Regions from separate parts of the Sphingosinithalassobacter sp. CS137 genome, predicted to be linked through region 2. Evidence: predicted binding sites of a transcription regulator. Region 2 holds the regulator's gene; each other region holds the start of a gene.
What was found. Region 2 encodes LexA, which represses DNA repair genes until DNA is damaged. Its sites were predicted from a motif close to GTTCCNCNCTTGTTCT; they were not measured.
Positions count from the first base shown of each region.

Region 1: the regulator LexA is predicted to act here: its motif matches at 1,562-1,577, upstream of H7V21_RS01620 (ATP-dependent helicase).
Region 3: the regulator LexA is predicted to act here: its motif matches at 1,664-1,679, upstream of H7V21_RS08275 (ImuA family protein).

Region 1 covers NZ_CP060494.1:348,351-351,622, reverse strand. The annotation lists gene rsmD (16S rRNA (guanine(966)-N(2))-methyltransferase RsmD) at 1-510, shown strand, start outside; gene H7V21_RS01630 (hypothetical protein) at 594-1,088, opposite strand; gene H7V21_RS01625 (hypothetical protein) at 1,179-1,373, opposite strand; gene H7V21_RS01620 (ATP-dependent helicase) at 1,581-3,272, shown strand, end outside.
Region 2 covers NZ_CP060494.1:798,763-802,034, reverse strand. The annotation lists gene H7V21_RS03720 (ComEC/Rec2 family competence protein) at 1-1,136, shown strand, start outside; gene H7V21_RS03715 (hypothetical protein) at 1,242-1,385, opposite strand; gene lexA (transcriptional repressor LexA) at 1,451-2,134, opposite strand; gene glp (gephyrin-like molybdotransferase Glp) at 2,189-3,272, opposite strand, start outside.
Region 3 covers NZ_CP060494.1:1,671,381-1,674,652, forward strand. The annotation lists gene H7V21_RS08265 (M3 family metallopeptidase) at 1-1,053, opposite strand, end outside; gene H7V21_RS08270 (ion channel) at 1,142-1,576, opposite strand; gene H7V21_RS08275 (ImuA family protein) at 1,710-2,456, shown strand; gene H7V21_RS08280 (Y-family DNA polymerase) at 2,374-3,272, shown strand, end outside.

The DNA of each region.
Region 1 (3,272 bases), 450 kb from region 2:
GGCCGCCCGCTCGTCGCGCCCAAGGGGCAGGAAACCCGCCCCACCGCCGATCGCACGCGCGAAGCGCTGTTCTCGATGCTGGCGAGCCGGGTCGGCAGCTTCGAAGGGCTCGCGGTCGGCGATTTCTTCGCGGGATCGGGCGCGCTCGGGTTCGAGGCATTGTCGCGCGGTGCCGCTTCGTGCCTCTTCGTCGAGCAGGATCGCGCCGCGCTCGATGCGCTGCGCACCAATGCCGAAAAGCTGGGGATACGGCCCGATATCCGCGCGACGTCGGTGCTGGCGCTCGGCCCCGCGCCCGCGCCGCTCGATTGCATCCTGATGGACCCGCCCTATGGCACGGGAGCCGGCCTCGTCGCGCTCGACAAGCTTGCGCGGCTCGGCTGGACCGGCCCCGCGACCTGGATCAGCATCGAGACGCGCAAGGACGAGGCAGTCGCAGTCGCCGGCTTCGCAGTCGATGCCGAGCGCGTGCACGGCAAGGCGAAGCTCACGCTGCTGCGTCCCGTCTAACCGCCTACGCCGACCCGCTGCTTCTGTTTCGCGGGCCTGGGCGGAATCCGCCGCAGCCGCTCGGCGCGACCGAGCCTGCCCGGTCAGTGCGTCTCCGGGCAGGAAACGATCCGTATGGTGTCGATCGTCTCGCCCTTCCGATCGGTCCAGGCATAGGCATAGGCCCCGCCGATCGCCATCGTATTGCGCATCTGTTCCTGGCTGCACACGTTCGCGCGCGTCCCCGCCTTCAACTGCTCCACCAGTTCCGGCGAGAACTCTGCGGCGCTCACGTCGAGCCGATAGTGATAGGTGAGCGTCGTTCCGGAGGCGACGACTCGCTCCAGCGTCGTGCCCGCGTCGATCTGCCGTGGCAGCTGGCGATTGATCTGCTCCGCGCCCTCGGCGGTGACGCAGGCGATCATCGCATACCGTTCCGCCTCGCTGAAGTCGGACAGCGGCCGGGCGCCGTCTTCGGGCGTGATGCAGCCGCCTACCGCGCGGTCCGCATCGACGTGGACCACCGGCTTGTCCGCATCCTGCGCCCGTGCCCAGCTGCCGCCGAGCACCAGCATCCCTGCCGCAATCAGAAATGGCATTTCGGTTCGTCCTGCCGCATCGCGATTCGTTCGCGGCGGCCGCCGCACGCTACCGGTGACGCGGATCGTGCGGAAGTCTGTGCGAGCCCGCTATTCCGCCTCGCGGCATTCGGTCCTGCGGATCTCGACGACTTCGCCCGCATCGTCGCGTTCGATCACGCGGCCGGGCGTGCATTCCTCCTTCAGGCCGGGCTCGCCCGGTCCCAGACGCCATGCCGCCCACAGCACGGCGACCGCCACGCCGACCAGCAGCCCCAATCGCCAGCGCCGTCTGCGCCTGTCCATCGTCTCGTCTCCCCGTTGCGCCGCCATTCTGGGCGAAGCGCGAGGGCCGCGCAACGCCGCTCGGAAGCGCGCCTGCACGAACACGCGCGCGCCGGACGGCGCCCGCTCTCTTGCCAGGCAAAGCAGCCACGCCGCCCCCAGCTCGAGTTCCCGTCGCTCGCCGGCCCCGACTTGCCCCGACGCGCGCCGTTCCCTAGTTGTTCGCGCGTGACCAGCCTGCCCCAGACCCAAGCCGACCCGCCCTATCTGCGCGGCCTCAACGATCCGCAGCGCGAAACGGTGCTGACCACCGAGGGACCCGTGCTCGTCCTCGCCGGCGCGGGGACGGGCAAGACCGCGGCGCTCACCGCGCGGCTCGCGCACCTCTTGTGGACGCGCAAGGCCTATCCCTCGGAAATCCTGTCGGTCACTTTCACCAACAAGGCTGCACGCGAGATGCGCGAGCGCGTCGGCAGGCTGGTCGGCGAAGCGGTGGAGGGCATGCCCTGGCTCGGCACCTTCCACGCGATCGGCGCGAAGATGCTCCGCCGCCACGCCGAGCTGGTCGGGCTCCACAGCAATTTCACGATTCTCGACACTGACGATCAGCTGCGCCTGCTCAAGCAGCTCATCCAGGCCGCCGATCTCGACGAGAAGCGCTGGCCCGCGCGCCAGCTCGGCGGGCTGATCGACGGCTGGAAGAACAAGGGGCGCGCGCCCGCCGATCTCGATGCCGGCGAGAACGAACACTATGCCAACGGCCGCGGGCGTGAACTCTACGCCGCCTATCAGGAGCGGCTGAAAACGCTCAACGCCTGCGACTTCGGCGACCTGCTGCTCCACATGCTGGTGATCCTGCGCACGCATCGCGACGTGCTCGAAAGCTATCAGCAGCGCTTCCGCTACATCATGGTCGACGAGTATCAGGACACCAACAGCGTCCAGTATCTCTGGCTCCGCCTGCTCGCGCAGGAGCGCAAGAACATCGCCTGCGTCGGCGACGACGACCAATCGATCTACAGCTGGCGCGGTGCCCAGGTGGAAAACATCCTCAAGTTCGAGAAGGATTTTCCCGGCGCGAAGGTGATCCGGCTCGAACAGAATTACCGCTCTACTCCGCACATCCTCGGCGCGGCGTCGGGCGTGATCGCCAATAATTCGGGCCGGCTCGGCAAGACGCTCTGGACCGAGGTCGATGCTGGCGAGAAGGTTCAGGTGATCGGCGTCTGGGACGGTCCCGAGGAAGCGCGCCGCGTCGGCGAGGAGATCGAGGCCGGCCAGCGCTCCGGCAAGTCGCTCGACGATTTCGCGATCCTCGTCCGCGCCCAGCACCAGACGCGCGAGTTCGAGGACCGGTTCATCGCGATCGGGCTGAACTACCGCATCGTCGGCGGTTTCCGCTTCTACGAGCGGCAGGAGATCCGCGACGCGCTCGCCTATCTGCGCGTCGTCGCCCAGCCCGCCGACGATCTCGCCTTCGAACGCATCGTCAACACCCCCAAGCGCGGCCTCGGCGACAAGGCGGTGGCGAAGGTTCACCAGCTCGCCCGGCGCGAAGGGATACCTCTCACCACCGCCGCGGCCCGTATCCTCGACACCGACGAACTCACGCCCCAGGCGCGGCGCAGCCTCGGCAATCTGATCGGCGACATCGCCCGCTGGCGCGCGATGCTATCCTCCCGCGCCGGCGACGACGAGGACGGCGCCGCGGGCGAAAGCTCGGCGCCCTCGCACGCCGAGCTCGCGGGCATCATCCTCGACGAATCTGGCTATACCGCGATGTGGCAGGCCGATCGTTCGGCCGAGGCCGCCGGCCGGCTCGAAAACCTCACCGAGCTCGTCCGCGCGATGGAGGAATATGAGACGCTCGGCGCCTTCCTCGAGCATGTCAGCCTGGTCATGGACAATGAAGCCAATGCC
Region 2 (3,272 bases):
CGATCCGGTCGTGCGCCGCCGCGCTGCTGGTTCTGCTGGCGCTGAGCCTCGGGCGCGAAGCCATCACGCTGCGGCTGGTCGCGGCGGGCGCGACCTTCGTTCTGCTGATGTGGCCCGAGACGCTGGCCGGGCCGAGTTTCCAGCTGAGCTTTGCCGCCGTGACCGCAATCGTCGCGCTGCACGAAAGCAGGCGGGTTCGCGGGTGGTTCGCACGCCGCGAGGAGCCGTGGTGGCGGCGGCTGATGCGCGGCATGCTCGCGCTGCTGCTCACGGGAATCGTCGTCGAAGTGACGTTGATCCCCATCGCGCTTTTTCACTTCCACAAGGCCGGGCTGTACGGCGCGCTGGCGAACATCGTCGCGATCCCGCTCACCACCTTCGTCATCATGCCGATCGAGGCGCTGGCGCTCGTTTTCGACCTCGCCGGGTTGGGCGTGCCACTGTGGTGGATCGCCGGGTTCGCGCTCGAAGGCTTGCTCTGGCTCGCGCACACGACTGCCAACGCGCCCGGTTCGGTCGCGGCGCTGCCGGCGATGCCGCAGAGTGCGTTCGGGCTGGTCGTGCTGGGCGGACTGTGGATCGCACTATGGCGGACGCGGGCGCGGCTGCTCGGGCTCGTTCCGCTGACGGCGGGCGCGCTGTGGACGCTGGCGCCGCCGCCGCCGGATCTGCTCGTCACCGGCGACGGACGGCATCTGGCGCTTCGCACTGCGGGTGGCGGCATGGCGCTGCTGCGGGACCGGGCGGGGGACTATGTTCGCACCACTCTGGGCGAGAATGGCGGGGTGGAAGAGGATCTTGCTGCGCTCGCCGAACAGCCGAGCGCACGATGCAGCGCGGATCTGTGCATCGCCGATGTGCGCCAGGGCGGGCGGAACTGGCGAATCGTGGCCACGCGCAGCGCCTATTATGTTCCGATCGGAGAGTTGGTGGCGCTGTGCCGTACCGCCGATGTGGTGGTGAGCGACCGGCGACTGCCGCGCACCTGCACACCGCGCTGGTTGAAGCTCGACCGTGCTACACTCGCGCGGACCGGCGGCGTGAGCATCACCTTCGCGACGGAACGAGTGGCGACCGTGGTGCCGCCAGGCGATCGCCATCCCTGGCAGATGCGATCGGCCGCCGCCGGTTTCTGAACGCCCGGGTCTCGCGGCAGCAATACGGGCGGGGATGCTATTGCTGGGTAGTGTAGCGCGGACGCTAGCGCGAGCGCGTGCAGCGGCCGTCCGCCGAATGTGCGGTCAGCCGCCGACGGCGTCCAGCGCAAGGTGGAGCGCCTCGCCGAAGGCGACTCCCAGCGCAAAGATCAGAATGCCGCCAACGATCGCCAGCAACGTGACTTCACCGCTGTTGCGCGCGGCCAGGAATTGTTCGATCCGATTCATGCAAGGCGCCTCCTTCGCTCCATCAGATGGGGGTCCGCCCATCCGAATGGAACCGAAGAAGCTGGTCAGTAGCGCCGCAGCAGCCCCGCCAACCGCCCCTGCACGCGGATCTGATCGGGACGGTAGCGCTGCGCGTCATAGGTGCGGTTCGCAGGATCGAGCCGGATCATCGCGCCTTCGCGGCGGAAATATTTCAGCGTCGCTTCGGCATCGTCGATAAGCGCGACCACGATCTCGCCGTCTCGGGCAACGTCGGTACGCCGGATCAGCGCATAATCGCCATCGAGAATGCCGGCATCGACCATCGAATCGCCCGCGACTTCGAGCGCATAATGCTCGCCCGAGCCGAGCAGCGCGGCAGGCACCGGCAGCATCGTCGAGCCTTCGAGCGCCTCGATCGGAGTACCCGCGGCGATCCGGCCATGGAGCGGGATCTCGACCACGTCGTTCGCGGGTTCGGGCGCCGGACGCGGCGCCGCACGCGCTGCCGTGATCGGCACGACTTCGCCGCGCGAGCCGCCCTTCACCTCGCCGCGCTCGGGCACTTTCAGCACCTCGAGCGCGCGGGCGCGGTTCGGCAGGCGACGGAGGAAGCCGCGCTCCTCGAGCGCCGAGATCAGCCGGTGAACGCCGGACTTCGACTTGAGATCGAGCGCGTCCTTCATTTCCTCGAAGGAAGGCGACACGCCGGTTTCATTGAGGCGATCAGCGATGAAGCAGATAAGCTCGTGCTGCTTGCGCGTGAGCATGGTTCGTCTCCGTCAGAACAGACGCGGAACGTTTAAGCAACACGTTTCGCCAAGTCAAGCGAGGTCTAGGATTTCCACCGAGTCGCCCCGTTCCGCCGCGGGAACATGCGGTGGACGCACGATCAGGCAGCTGGCGCGCGCGAGCGTGCGCAGCATCCCGCTGTCCTGCACCGTGGACGCGAATGCGGCGCCGTCGCGCAGTTCGGCGCGCAGATAATCGGCACGCGGGCCATTTGCCGGCAGCGGCTCGCCGAGCGGCACGCGGCGCGGGCGCACTCCGGGCTCGGCAGCGCCGGAGAGATGCGCGACGAGCGGGCGGACGAACAGCAACCCCGTGACGAAGGCGGAGACCGGATTGCCCGGTAATCCGAGCACGACCGCGCCGCCGAGCCTGCCCGCCATCATCGGCTTGCCGGGGCGCAGCGCGATGCGCCAGAAGTCGATGGTCGCACCCGCGGCTTCGAGGGCGGGCCGGACCAGATCATGGTCGCCAACCGATGCGCCGCCGCTGGTGACGATCACATCGGCATCCACCTCGCGGAACGCGGCGACAAGCGCGTCCATCCGATCGGGCAGGATGCCGAGATCGATCGGATCGACCGGAAGATCGGCGAGCTGCGCGGCGAGCATCAGCCGGTTGGTTTCGGGCAGCTGCGCTACGCCCACGGCGGCGCCGGGCGGCACCAGCTCGTCGCCGGTGGCGGCAATGGCGACGCGCACACGTCGGCGGACCGGCAGCGCCCCGTGCCCGGCAGTACCTGCCAGGGCGAGCCGGGCGGGAGTGAGGCGATCGCCGGCGGAGATCAGCCGGTCGCCTTCGGCAAAGTCGAGCCCGCGGCGGCGGACGTTCCGGCCGCGATGGGCGGGCCCCTCGCCAGCCAGCCGGAGCGCCTCGCCGTCGCGCGCGGCTTCCTCCTGAACGAGCACTGTATCGGTGCCGGTCGGCAGCGGTGCGCCCGTGAAGATCCGCACTGCCTCGCCCGGCTCCACCGTACCTCCAAAGGGCCGCCCGGCCGCGCTCTCGCCGATCACGCTCCAGGGGCCGGGAAGATCGGCGAAGCGGATCGCATAGCCGTCCATCGCCGAGAGATCGGAGGAAGGCTGCGTCCGCCGCGCGGCGATGTCCTCGGCGACCCAG
Region 3 (3,272 bases), 870 kb from region 2:
GGCGACCGCCGCGGGCCACACCGCCATCATCAGCTCGGTGGCGGCGGCGGGAGTTTCCGCCATGGTGTCGTCCATGCGGTAATAGGCATGGTTCTCGAAGCCGAGCAGCTCGGCGCGCTCCTGCCGCAGCGCCAGGATCTGCGCGATCGTCTGGTTGGTGTCGTTCGCGCCGCCATTGTCGCCGCGATCGACATAGGCGCGCCACACCTGCTCGCGCAGGTCGCGCCGCGTGGAATACATCAGAAAGGGCTGCATCGACGAGCGGGTGTTCTTCACCGCCCATTGGTCGGGCTGGCCGCGCTCGATCGCCTCGGCTTTCAGCGAGGCCGCGAAGCTTTCGGGCAGGCCGGCGAGATCGTCCTGCGACTCGAGGAAGATTGCAGTCTCCTCATCGGCCAGCACCTTCTGGCTGAAATCGGCGTAGAGGCCGGCCAGTTCCTGATTGATGCGGCTGATTTCGGCCTTCTGCTCGGCGTTCAGCAACGCGCCGGACGTGACATAATCGCGATAGGTGCGCTCGAGCAGCCGCATCTGCTGCGGCGTGAGGTTCGCCTGCTCGCGATTGTCGTACACGGCCTTTACGCGCGCGAACATCTCGGGATCGAGGCTGAGCTCGGTGAAGAAGGCGGAGAGCTTCGGGCTCCATTCGCGCGCGATCGCCTGCACTTCTGGAGTGGCGAGATTCGACTGGTACACGCCCCATGCCGAGAAGAGCCGGCCGAGCTGCGCGCCCGAGCGCTCCTGCGCCTCGATCGTGTTTTCGAAGGTGGGCGCCGCCGGATTGTCGCGGATCGCCGCGAACTCGGTGCGCGCATTCGCCATCGCAGCCTCGAAGGCGGCTGGGAACATGTCGGCAGTGATGCGGTCCCAGGGCGGCACGCCGTCATAAGGGCCGGTCCAGGGTTCGAGCAGCGGCGCCGGGTCGACAGCCGCCTGCTGAGTGGTGGCGGTCTCGGCAGGTTCGGTTTGCAGAGCCGTGGCCGTTGCAGGGCTGGTCATGGTCATGAGCGCCGAGGTCGTGGCGAGAAGCGCGATCCGCAAGCGGAAGGACATTCATTTCTCCGGAATTCTGGAACAATGGGTGGTATAGTAGGACAAGGCGCCTGAATGGCAACTGAGCGCCCCGTGGACGTCCTGGGTCTCAGTCCTTGCGCCATTGATCGCCCCAGACCGAATAGATGAAGGTCGCCGACCAGGTGATGATCATGAACCCGCCCAGCGACTGCATCATGCTTACGAGCCGGATCGGTCCGTCGGTCTTGAGTTCGGTATAGCCCAATGTGGCGAAGTTGATTCCCGAGAAGTAGAGATAGTCGCTCCAGGTGCGCGGATAGGTGTCCGCAAGTTCGCCGAACATCGGCCAGCGCGCGATCTCGTAATAGACGCCGGCGAACAGCGCGATTTCGAAGAGGTGGAGCAGCAGGAGCGCGGGAAAGAGAGTGAGCATCGAAAGATGCGCCTTCTTATTGGGATCGGGCGTGATCCGGCGCGTCGCGAGGATACCATAGTGGTGGATGATGCCGAGCAGACCCACCAATCCCACACCCAGCGCGAGCGCGATGAAATCATCCTGCATGATCTTCCCCTGTTTCACGGCAGCCGTGAGAGGCCAACGCGGCAGGCGCGGCAGGGGCTCCGAACGGCGTTGACTCTCCGGCAGGTTGGAACAGAATAGGAACAATTGTTCCGATTCGAGTCGTTTGTTCCACATGGCCGATGCCGCCGCTCTCGCCGACCTCCGCGAAACCCTACGTTCGATCGAGACGCAGGGCTTTCGAAAGCGCCCCGTGCTGCCCTTCGGAATCGGCGCGGTCGATGCAAAGCTGGCGAGCACCGGCCTGCGGCTCGACGCCCTGCACGAAATCGCCGGCGCGACTCCCGATCTGGCCGATGATGCTTCCGCCACGCTGTTCCTCAGCGGGATCGCCGGGCGCGCCTTCGGCCCGGTGCTCTGGGTCGTGCGGCGGCGGGACCTGTTTGCACCCGGCCTTGCCCAGGCAGGGCTCGAGGCGCGGCGCGTGCTTTATGCCGAGGCTTCCGACGACGCCGAGGTGCTGGCGCTGATGGAGGAAGGGCTGCGCCACCGCGGCCTGGGCGCAGTGATCGGCGAAGTGAAGCGTGCGCACATGACCGCGACGCGCCGGCTGCAACTCGCAGCCGAAGGTGGGCGAACGATCGCGCTGCTGCTCAAGCGGCATGGGCGGAGCGGGGGCAATCCGCTGGGCGCGCCTTCGGCTGCGGTGACGCGCTGGCGCATCGGCGCGGCCCCATCGACTCCGCTGCCGGTGGAAGGCGTGGGCCGTGCGCGCTGGAAGGTTTCGCTCGTCCGCCAAAAGGGCGGCGAGCCTGCGGACTGGATTTTGGAGGCGTGCGATGAAACGGGTCGCTGCGCTCTACCTGCCAAACTGGCCGATCGACCGGCTGCGGCAGGCGGAGCGGACCGCCGCGCCGCCTGAGCGCCGCGGTACAGTGGATGCCGCTCCGCTGGCAGCAGCGGCAGCGACGGAGCGGCTGAACGCCTGTTCGGTACCGCGCGAGGCGGGATTCCGCCCTGGCGCCCGCTGGGCACGCGCCGAACGCGCCAAAGAGATCGACGCGCTGCCGGCGCACCAGCGGCCCAGAATGCGCGAGCTCGGCCGCCGCAGCGAAGCGGCGGAGCATCCGTTCAAAGCTGCGCACGCGGAAAACGGGCGAGGAGGAGCCCATCCACCGGTTTCCCCATTGCGAAAAGCAACCCTGCCTCTCGTCACGTCGCATCGTGTCGGCACCCGCACCCTCGTCGCCACCGCATGCCCGGCTGCTCGTGCGCTCGGGATCGTGCCCGGCATGGCGCTTACAAGCGCCCGCGCGCAGCTTCCCGGACTCGAAGTGCATCCTGCCGATCCACAGGGCGACGCGGAAGCGCTCCGCCGCCTTGCCGTTCTTGCGGCGCGGCGCTGGTCGCCGCTGGTCGCACGCGCCGGCGAACACGGCCTGTTCCTCGATCTCACCGGCGTGGCACATCTGTTCGGCGGCGAAGAGGCGATGGCACGGCGCATCCTGCGTCTGCTGACGCGGCGCGGCTATGCTGCGCGCATCGCCGTGGCCGACACGGCGGGCGCGGCATGGGCGCTGGTCACCCGGATGCCGGAGCCGGTCTTGCTCTGCCCTCCGGGTGCGCACCGCACCGCGATCGCCGCACTTCCACCAGAGGCGCTGCGCATAGCGTCCACCGCAGTCGAACTGCTCCGCCGGCTGGGCGTCGATCGCATCGGCACGCTCGCGGCCATGCC